Regions from separate parts of the Streptomyces sp. WG5 genome, predicted to be linked through region 1. Evidence: riboswitches for the same ligand, from Rfam matches in the RefSeq annotation. Region 1 holds a riboswitch; each other region holds the start of a gene.
The links. A riboswitch is a leader RNA that binds a small molecule or an ion and turns the genes downstream of it on or off. The one in region 1 is predicted to bind cobalamin.

Region 1 (3,268 bases):
CTTCTTCGTCCTCGTCACCGCCATGGGCTTCCTGGCCGCCCGCTGGCGCCGGGCCGCGAACGACCAGAGCCTCGACGAGTGGGGCCTCGGCGGCCGCTCGTTCGGCACCTGGGTCACCTGGTTCCTGCTGGGCGGCGACCTGTACACCGCGTACACCTTCGTGGCCGTCCCGGCGGCGATCTACGCGGCGGGCGCGGCCGGCTTCTTCGCGGTGCCCTACACGATCCTGGTCTACCCGCTGATCTTCACCTTCCTGCCGCGGCTGTGGTCGGTCTCCCACAAGCACGGGTACGTGACGACGTCGGACTTCGTACGCGGCCGGTTCGGCTCGAAGGGGCTGTCGCTGGCGGTCGCCGTGACCGGCATCCTGGCCACGATGCCGTACATCGCGCTCCAGCTGGTCGGCATCCAGGCCGTGCTGGACGTGATGGGTGTCGGCGGCGGCGAGGACACCAACTGGTTCGTCAAGGATCTGCCCCTGCTGATCGCCTTCGGCGTGCTGGCGGCGTACACCTACTCGTCGGGTCTGCGCGCGCCCGCGCTGATCGCGTTCGTCAAGGACACGCTGATCTACATCGTGATCGCGGTGGCCATCATCTACATCCCGATCAAGCTGGGCGGCTTCGACGACATCTTCGCCGCGGCGAACGACAAGTTCACCGAGTCGGGCAACGGCGGACTGGTGCCGGACCACGGCGGCCAGTGGACGTACGCCACCCTGGCGCTCGGCTCGGCACTCGCGCTCTTCATGTACCCGCACTCGATCACCGCCACGCTGTCCTCGCGCAGCCGTGAGGTGATCCGCCGCAACACCACGATCCTGCCGCTGTACTCGCTGATGCTCGGTCTGCTCGCGCTGCTGGGCTTCATGGCGATCGCGGCGGGGGTGAAGGTGGAGAACGGGCAGCTGGCGATCCCGCAGCTGTTCGAGAACATGTTCCCGGACTGGTTCGCCGGCGTGGCCTTCGCGGCGATCGGCATCGGCGCGCTGGTCCCGGCGGCGATCATGTCGATCGCCGCCGCGAACCTCTTCACCCGCAACATCTACAAGGACTTCATCAAGCCGGACGCCACCCCGGCGCAGGAGACGAAGGTCTCCAAGCTGGTCTCCCTGCTGGTGAAGGTGGGTGCGCTGGTCTTCGTCCTCGGCATGGACAAGACGGTCGCGATCAACTTCCAGCTGCTCGGCGGCATCTGGATCCTGCAGACCTTCCCGGCCCTGGTCGGCGGCCTGTTCACCCGCTGGTTCCACCGCTGGGCACTGCTCGGCGGCTGGGCGGTCGGCATGGTCTACGGCACGCTCGCCGCGTACGGCGTCGCCTCGCCGACGCAGGAGCACTTCGGCGGCTCCTCGAAGGAGATCCCCGGCATCGGCGAGATCGGCTACATCGGCCTCACCGCCTTCGTGCTGAACGTCCTGGTCACCGTGGTCCTGACCTTCGTCCTGAGGGCGGCCAAGGCGCCCGACGGCGTCGACGAGACCAAGCCGGGCGACTACACGGCGGACGCGGGCGACCCCGGCGTCGAGGTGGAACTGCCGCCGGCCACGGCGGGCGCCTCGCACTGACCCCTGGCACGCGTCGGGCCGTCGGAGAGATCCGGCGGCCCGTTGTCGTACGCCCGGAACACGACCACGCGCTGACGTCCCGGCACGGACCGGCACTACATCTGGGGGTGCTCGCGGAACACGGCACAAGATGTATGCTCATGCTCGCTGTCGCCGCAGGGGAATCCGGTGCGAATCCGGAACTGTCCCGCAACGGTGTACTTGTGTGCGTCTGTACACGAGTCGAGTCCGAGGACCTGCCGACAGTGCGCCCGGCCGTCCCGGTCCGGGTGCCATGACGTCCGGGCCTCGTGGAATGGGCCGGTGGACGCGACGCCGCGTGCGCTCGTGAGCTGCCCCCTGCCCTCCGCCAGGCCCCGTGCCGAGCGAGGGAGTGCCCCCACGTGACCATCGCGCCAGCCGACCCGGTTTCAGCCACCCCGGTGACGACTTCAGCGACCTCAGCGGCTCCGCTGCCCGGAGCGAGCGAGGAACCCGACAACCCGGGTGCCGCCCTGCTGCGCACCCTGACCGGGCTGACCGCCGACCTCCCCGACGCCGACGCCGGCCGGGTCGCCGCCGCCGCGCTGCGCGGCCGGTCCGCCCGCGCGGACGAGTCCGAGCTGCGCGAGCTCGCCACCGAGGCTGCCGCCGGGCTCATCTCGGAGGACCCGGTCTACTCCCGGCTGGCCGCCCGGCTGCTGACCCTCGGCATCCGCGCCGAGGCCGCCTCCCAGGGCGTCACCTCCTTCACCGGGTCGGTCGCCACCGGCCACCGGGAGGGCCTGATCGCCGACCGCACCGCCGCGTTCGTCCGGCTGCACGCGGACCGCCTGGACGCGCTGATCGACCCGGCCGCCGACGACCGCTTCGGCTACTTCGGGCTGCGCACCCTGTACAGCCGCTACCTGCTCCGGCACCCGATCACCCGCAAGGCCGTCGAGACGCCCCAGCACTTCCTGCTGCGCGTCGCCGCCGGGCTCGCCGAGGACGACACCGTACGGTCCGTCGACGAAGTGGCCGCCCTCTACGGGCTGATGAGCCGCCTCGACTACCTGCCCTCCTCCCCCACCCTGTTCAACTCCGGTACGCGGCACGCCCAGATGTCGTCCTGCTACCTCCTCGACTCCCCCAAGGACGAGCTGGACTCCCTCTACGACCGCCTCCACCAGGTCGCCCGCCTCTCCAAGCACGCCGGCGGCATCGGCATCGCCTACTCCCGCGTCCGCGCCCGGGGTTCACTGATCCGCGGCACCAACGGGCACTCCAACGGCATCGTCCCGTTCCTGAAGACGCTGGACGCCTCGGTCGCCGCCGTGAACCAGGGCGGCCGGCGCAAGGGCGCGGCGGCGGTCTACCTGGAGACCTGGCACGCGGACATCGAGGAGTTCCTGGAACTGCGGGACAACACCGGCGAGGACGCCCGCCGCACGCACAACCTGAACCTTGCGCACTGGATCCCCGACGAGTTCATGCGCCGGGTGGACGCCGACGGGCAGTGGTCGTTGTTCTCCCCCGCCGACGTGCCCGGGCTGACCGACCTGTGGGGCGAGGAGTTCGACGCGGCCTACCGCGGGGCCGAAGCCGCGGGGCTCGCCCGCAGGACCCTCCCCGCCCGCGAGCTGTACGGCCGTATGATGCGCACGCTCGCACAGACCGGCAACGGCTGGATGACCTTCAAGGACACCGCCAACCGCACCGCCAACCAGACCGCGGAGCCCG
Region 2 (3,268 bases), on a different contig from region 1:
CCCCGACTCCGACCCGCCCCTGTGGGTCATCCTCTCCGCGGGCGTCGCCATCGCGCTCGGCACCTACCTCGGCGGCTGGCGCATCATCCGCACCATGGGCAAGGGCCTGACCGACCTTCAGCCGCAGCAGGGCTTCGCCGCACAGACCAGTGCCGCCACGGTCATCCTGGCCTCCTCGCACCTCGGCTTCTCCCTCTCCACCACCCACTCGGTCTCCGGCGCGGTGATGGGCGCGGGCCTCGGCCGCAAGGGCGGCGTGGTGCGCTGGTCCACGGCCACCCGGATGTTCGTCGCCTGGGGTCTGACCCTGCCGGCCGCGGCCCTGGTCGCCGCGATCGCCGAGTGGGTCTGCGGCCTGGGTGACTGGGGCACCGCCCTCGTCGCCGTCTTCCTGGTCGCCTCCAGCGCCGCCATCTGGAAGGTCTCCCGGCGCGAGGTCGTCGACCACACCAACGTCGTCGACGAGCCCGAGCCGTCCGGTGTGGTGACCACGGCGATGGCCGCCGTGTCCCCGCCCCCGGCGGGCGTCACCGAGGACCTGGCGGGCACCGTCGCGGCCTCCGCGTCCGACTCCAAGGCCCCGTCGGCCACCACCACCGTCTGAGCCCGCGCCCCGGGTACGAAGGAAGCGAACCTCCATGAGCATCGACTGGGCAGCTCTCGGCTCCGTCTTCGGGGTCAGCCTCGTGGCCACCGTGGTCCTGGTGGGCCTGTTCACCCTCGGCATCACCGGCCTCTCCCGCCAGGAGCGGGCCGCCGCGCAGGGCGGCTCCGCGGCCCTCGCGGTCACCGGCGCGTACGCGTGCTTCGCGGCCTGCGCGGCGGCGGTGGCGTACGGGATCTATCTGATCGTCGCCTGACCCACGCCGGTCGTCGCCCGGTCCACGACGGTCGTCACCCGACCGCGAAGGCCGCCCGCCCGCGAGGGCCGTACGACCGACGCACGTCACCCGACCCTCCGCGCACACCCGTGAGGCGGGGCGCGGGACGGACTCCGACCGTCCCGCGCCCCGCCTTCTTCTCGTGCCGGCGCACACCGCCCGCGTGTGGGCCTTCGCACACTCCCCCGCCGCAGGTCAACGCCAGGTTGACTGGTGTTCGCGGGCCGTGGTGGACTTCCGGAGCCAATACGGCGGCAGGAGAGGAAGCCCGGTGCGAATCCGGCGCGGTCCCGCCACTGTGACCGGGGAAGGATCCCCGGGAGCCAGGAACTCTCACCGCCGGTCTCTTCGAACCAGGGCGCGGACACCCTGAGTGAGGACATACCGCCATGCTCGGCTGCCGATCGACGTTCAGCACCAGGTTCTTCCCTGACCGTGTGACCGGCTGAGCCCCGTGCGTGCCGAACGCGTCTTCGCGTACGGCGCCGCCGCCGGCCTCCTCGGTGACCTCCTCCTCGGCGATCCGCGCCGCGGACACCCGGTCGCCGCGTTCGGCCGTGCCGCCGGTGCCGTGGAACGGGTGCTGTGGCGTGACCACCGCGGGTGGGGCGCGCTGCACACCGCCGTGTGCGCCGGTGGCGCCGCCGCCCTCGGGCTGGCCGCCACCCGCGCCGTACGCCGCTCCCCCGCCGCCTCCGTCGCGCTGACCGCCGCCGCCACCTGGTCGGTGGTCGGCGGCACCTCGCTCGCCCGCGAGGCGAGCGCCATCGGCCGTGCCCTGGAGGCCGGCGACGTCGAGGCGGCCCGCGCGCGGCTGCCGCACCTGTGCGGGCGGGACCCGCAGGCGCTGGACGCCGACGGGATCGCCCGGGCCGTCGTGGAGTCCGTCGCCGAGAACACCTCGGACGCGGTGGTGGGCGCCCTGGTGTGGGGTGCCGTGGCCGGGGTGCCGGGGCTGGTCGGCTTCCGGGCCGTGAACACGCTGGACGCGATGGTCGGCCACAAGTCGACCGAGTACCGCCGCTACGGCTGGGCCTCGGCCCGCCTCGACGACCTCGCGGGGTGGCCCGGCGCCCGGCTGACCGCCGTCCTGGCCACCGTGGCCGGCGGCGATCCGCGGGGTGCCGTACGGGCCTGGCGCGCCGACGCCGCGCAGCACCCGAGCCCCAACGCCGGTCCCGTGGAGGCCTCCTTCGCGGGCGCCCTGGGCGTGCGGCTCGGCGGGACGCTCTCCTACGGCGGGCGGGTCGAGCACCGGCCCGTCCTCAACGGGGCGGCGGGACGCGCCGTCCGGGCCGGTGGTGGCGACATCGACCGTGCCGTGCGGCTCTCCCGGCGCGTGGGCTGGCTGGCGCTCGGCGTGTGCGCGGGCGCGCGGCTGCTCGGCCGCCGGGTACTCACACAGGGACGTGACTCATGAGCGGTGGCCTCCTCGTCGCCGGCACCACCTCCGACGCCGGCAAGAGCGTCGTCACCGCCGGGATCTGCCGCTGGCTGGTGCGTCAGGGCGTCAAGGTCGCGCCCTTCAAGGCGCAGAACATGTCGCTGAACTCCTTCGTCACCCGCGAGGGCGCCGAGATCGGGCGGGCGCAGGCCATGCAGGCCCAGGCGTGCCGCGTGGAGCCGACCGCGCAGATGAACCCGGTGCTGCTCAAGCCGGGCGGCGAGCAGAGCAGCCAGGTCGTGCTGCTCGGCAAGCCGGTCGGTGAGATGAGCGCCCGCGGCTACCACGGCGGACGGCAGCAGCGGCTGCTCGGCACCGTGCTGGACTGTCTGGCCGAACTGCGGGCCACGTACGACGCGGTGATCTGCGAGGGGGCGGGCAGTCCGGCCGAGATCAACCTGCGCCGGACCGACATCGTGAACATGGGGATCGCCCGGGGCGCCGGGTTCCCCGTCCTCGTCGTCGGCGACATCGACCGCGGGGGCGTCTTCGCGTCCTTCTTCGGCACGGTGGCGCTGCTGGCGCCCGAGGACCAGGCGCTGGTCGCCGGGTTCCTCGTCAACAAGTTCCGCGGTGACGTCTCGCTGCTGGAGCCGGGGCTGGAGATGCTGCACGGCCTGACCGGGCGGCGGACGTACGGCGTGCTGCCCTTCCGGCACGGGCTCGGCATCGACGAGGAGGACGGGCTGCGCGTCTCGCTGCGGGGGACGGTGCGGGAGTCGGTCGTCACGCCGCCCGTCGGCGAGGACGTGCTGCGGGTCGCCGTCTGCGCGGTCCCGCTGATGTCCAACTTCACCGACGTCGACGCGCTGGCCGCCGAGCCGGGTGTCGTGGTGCGCTTCGTGGACCGGCCGGAGGAGCTGGCCGACGCGGATCTCGTCATCGTGCCGGGGACGCGGGGGACGGTCCGGGCGCTGGAGTGGCTGCGGGAGCGGGGGCTCGC
Region 3 (3,268 bases), on a different contig from region 1:
GTGGTCGGCACCGCGCAACTGCCCGGCAACCCCCTGCCGGACGGCTGGTCCGACCCCGAGGTGCGGGCGGCCGTGCCGTACGACGAGGTCGTCGGCAAGGCGGCGATCCCCGCGTTGTGCGCGGTGGTCGTGGCCTCGGCACGGGCCCTGTGGCGGCACGGCAGGGTGCGTCGCCGCGCCCACCGCGCGCTGGCCGGACTGCCGGGCACCGGAGTGGCCGTACTCCCGGACGAGGTGCCCTACGCGTACGCGCTGCCCGGCGGTCGCCGGGACCGCGTGGTGGTGAGCACGGCCCTGCTCGACTGCCTCGAACCGGCCGAGCGGCGCGCGCTGTTCGCGCACGAGCGGGCCCATCTGACCGCCCGGCACCATCACTTCCTGCTCACCGTCCGGCTCGCCGCCCTGGCCAACCCGTTCCTGCGGCCCCTGCGGACCGCCGTGTCCTACACGGCGGAGCGGTGGGCGGACGAGGAGGCCGCGCGGACGGTCGGCAACCGCCGTGCGGTGGCGACCGCGATCGGCAAGGCGGCCCTGGTCTCCCGGGGCACCCCGGTCGCCACCCTCGCCGGCCTCGCGGCGCCCGGCCCGGTACCGCGCCGGGTGGCGGCCCTGCTGGGCCCCGCTCCCGCTGTCCGCACCTGGCCCCCGGTGTTCACCTCGGTGGGCCTCGCGGCATGGGCCGCGGCCGCCGGAACCGCCGTGTCGGCGATGTCGTCCGCGAACGCCGCCGTCACGATGTTCCTCATCCTCCGCGCCGCGACGCCGCTCTGAGCGTCTCGCGCCCGCCCCTCCGAAGGACCCACGGAATCCCGGTCATTCGGGGCCGGCAGGCGGCAACGTCAGGGCGGCGAGCGCCGACGTCCACGTCATCGACACCGTACTCGGTCCCGAGAGCTGAGGCGCGGGCGGGCGGTGCCGCGGGAGGTCGGGCGGATGGCCGCCCCCCTGGCACCGCAGGGGCCCTGTGGTAGCTTGCGGGAGCCAGTCGAACCCACCTGGTGGGTCAGGGAATCCGGTGCGAATCCGGAGCTGACGCGCAGCGGTGAGGGGGACGGGCGGGACAACGGCCACTGGGCGGCACAAGCCGTCCGGGAAGGCGTCCCGCCCGGACGATCCCGAGTCCGAAGACCTGCTGGCACCCGCGCCGCGTACGGCGCGGGCCACACCGTACGAACGGGCTTCGCGTATGAGCCCTCGACGCCAGAGGATCTTCCATGTCCGCAGCGCGCCCCGCCGGCTCCCGCCGCTCCTTGCGTTCTTTCCGTCCCTTCCGCTCCCGCTTCTCGTTGCTGCTGTCCGGTGCCCTGCTGGCGTCCGGCTGCGGTTCCGGAACGACCGCCGCCGACTCCGCGGCGCCGGCCGAGGCCGCCGGTTATCCACGCACCGTCAGCGACTGCGGTCACAAGGTGGAGATCCCCGCGCCACCCGAACGGGCCGTCTCCCTCAACCAGGGCACCACGGAGATCCTGCTCTCGCTGGGCCTGGCCGACCGAATGGCGGGCACTGCCACCTGGACCGACCCGGTCATGAAGGGCCTGGAGAAGGCGAACGCCGGGGTGCCCCGGCTCGCCGACAACATGCCCTCCTTCGAGAAGGTCCTGGACGCCGAACCCGATTTCGTCGCCGCCTCCTTCGCCTCCACGCTCGGCTCCGGCGGCGTGGCCACGCGCGAGCAGTTCACCGAACTGGGGGTGCCCGCCTACCTGTCCCCGTCCGACTGTGTCGGCAAGGACAACAGCGGCGACGGCGACGGCGTCCGCAGCGAACCCCTGACCATGGACACCGTCTACGGTGAAGTCCACGACCTGGCCCGGGTGTTCGGCGTCGAGCAGCGCGGCGACGAACTGGTCGCACGCCTGAAGGCGCGGGTCGCGAAAGCCACTTCGGGCGTCGACGCCTCCGGTGTCACCCTCATGTACTGGTTCGCCGACTCCACTTCGCCCTACATGGCGGGCTGCTGCGGCGCCCCCGGCATCATGACCCGCGCGCTCGGCGCGGAGAACGCCATGGACGACACCCACGAGGAATGGCCCCAGGTCGGCTGGGAGACGGTCGCCGACCGAGACCCCGACGTCCTCGTCGTCGGAGACCTCACCCGCAAGTCCCAGACGGCCGAGACCGCCGCGAAGAAGATCGAGTTCCTGGAGTCCGACCCCGTCACCAAGAACATGACCGCGGTCAGGAAGAAGCGGTACGTGCTGCTGAGCGGGCAGGCGATGAACCCCACCATCCGCACCGTCGAGGGCGTGGAGAAGGTGGCGGCGGCGCTGCGCGCGTACGGCCTCACCCAGTGACGTCCGGAAGCCGGGTGACGCCGGGAAGCCGGAGGACGCCGGGCAGCCGAGAGACGTCCACGAGCCGGCGGACCCCCGGCCTGCGCGCGGCCGTCCGCCGCTCCCCGGTGTGGGTGGCGGCCGGCTTCGTCGCCCTGTGCGCCTCCGTGGCCGTCGCCGTCACCATCGGTCCCGCGGACATCGGCGTCGGCGAGGTCTGGTCCGTGGTCGTCGCCCATCTCGGCGGCGCCGCCCCCGGCGCGGACGTCACACCGATCCGCGACGGCATCGTCTGGAACCTGCGGCTGCCCCGTACCCTCCTCGCGGCGGTGTGCGGTGCCGGCCTCGCCGTGTGCGGCGCCGTGCTCCAGTCCCTGCTGCGCAACCCGCTCGCCGACCCCTTCGTCCTGGGCGTCTCCTCCGGCGCCTCGACCGGTGCCGTCCTGGTCGTCGTCCTCGGTGTGGGCGGCGGCGCGCTGTCCGTGTCGGGCGGGGCGTTCATCGGGGCGGTCTGCTCCTTCGCGCTGGTGATGCTGCTCAGTCACAGCCTCGGCGGCACCCCGGACCGGGTGGTGCTCGCCGGCGTGGCGGCGATGCAGCTGTTCTCCGCGCTCACGTCGTTCGTCGTGATGACCGCGGCCGACGCCGAGACCACCCGCGGCGTGCTGTTCTGGCTGCTCGGCTCGCTCGGCGGGGCGGGCTGGACGGACGTGTGGACGAATGCGGCGGTCCTGACCGTGGTCCTGGCCGTGTGCCTCGGGTACGCCGGGACACTGGACGCCTTCGCGTTCGGTCAGGACGCGGCGGCCACGCTCGGCGTCCACGTGGCCCGCACCCGGCTGGTGGTGCTGTGCGCCACCGCCCTGCTCACCGCGGCCCTGGTCGCCTCGGCCGGTGCCATCGGTTTCGTCGGTCTGGTGCTGCCGCACGCCGTACGGGCGTTGACCGGCCCCGGCCACGCCCGGCTGCTGCCGGTCTGCGCGCTCGCCGGGGCG

Region 2: another riboswitch for cobalamin. It lies ahead of ACP4IX_RS15015 (cobalamin biosynthesis protein); the one in region 1 lies ahead of ACP4IX_RS22565 (ribonucleoside-diphosphate reductase subunit alpha).
Region 3: another riboswitch for cobalamin. It lies ahead of ACP4IX_RS10160 (ABC transporter substrate-binding protein); the one in region 1 lies ahead of ACP4IX_RS22565 (ribonucleoside-diphosphate reductase subunit alpha).

What each region holds. Positions count from the first base shown of each region.
Region 1 covers NZ_JBNGGC010000021.1:62,769-66,036, reverse strand. The annotation lists gene mctP (monocarboxylate uptake permease MctP) at 1-1,567, shown strand, start outside; cobalamin riboswitch at 1,702-1,825, shown strand; gene ACP4IX_RS22565 (ribonucleoside-diphosphate reductase subunit alpha) at 1,951-3,268, shown strand, end outside.
Region 2 covers NZ_JBNGGC010000012.1:123,840-127,107, reverse strand. The annotation lists gene ACP4IX_RS15025 (anion permease) at 1-604, shown strand, start outside; gene ACP4IX_RS15020 (hypothetical protein) at 639-860, shown strand; cobalamin riboswitch at 1,095-1,233, shown strand; gene ACP4IX_RS15015 (cobalamin biosynthesis protein) at 1,336-2,301, shown strand; gene ACP4IX_RS15010 (cobyric acid synthase) at 2,298-3,268, shown strand, end outside.
Region 3 covers NZ_JBNGGC010000008.1:37,991-41,258, forward strand. The annotation lists gene ACP4IX_RS10155 (M56 family metallopeptidase) at 1-771, shown strand, start outside; cobalamin riboswitch at 966-1,151, shown strand; gene ACP4IX_RS10160 (ABC transporter substrate-binding protein) at 1,215-2,294, shown strand; gene ACP4IX_RS10165 (FecCD family ABC transporter permease) at 2,375-3,268, shown strand, end outside.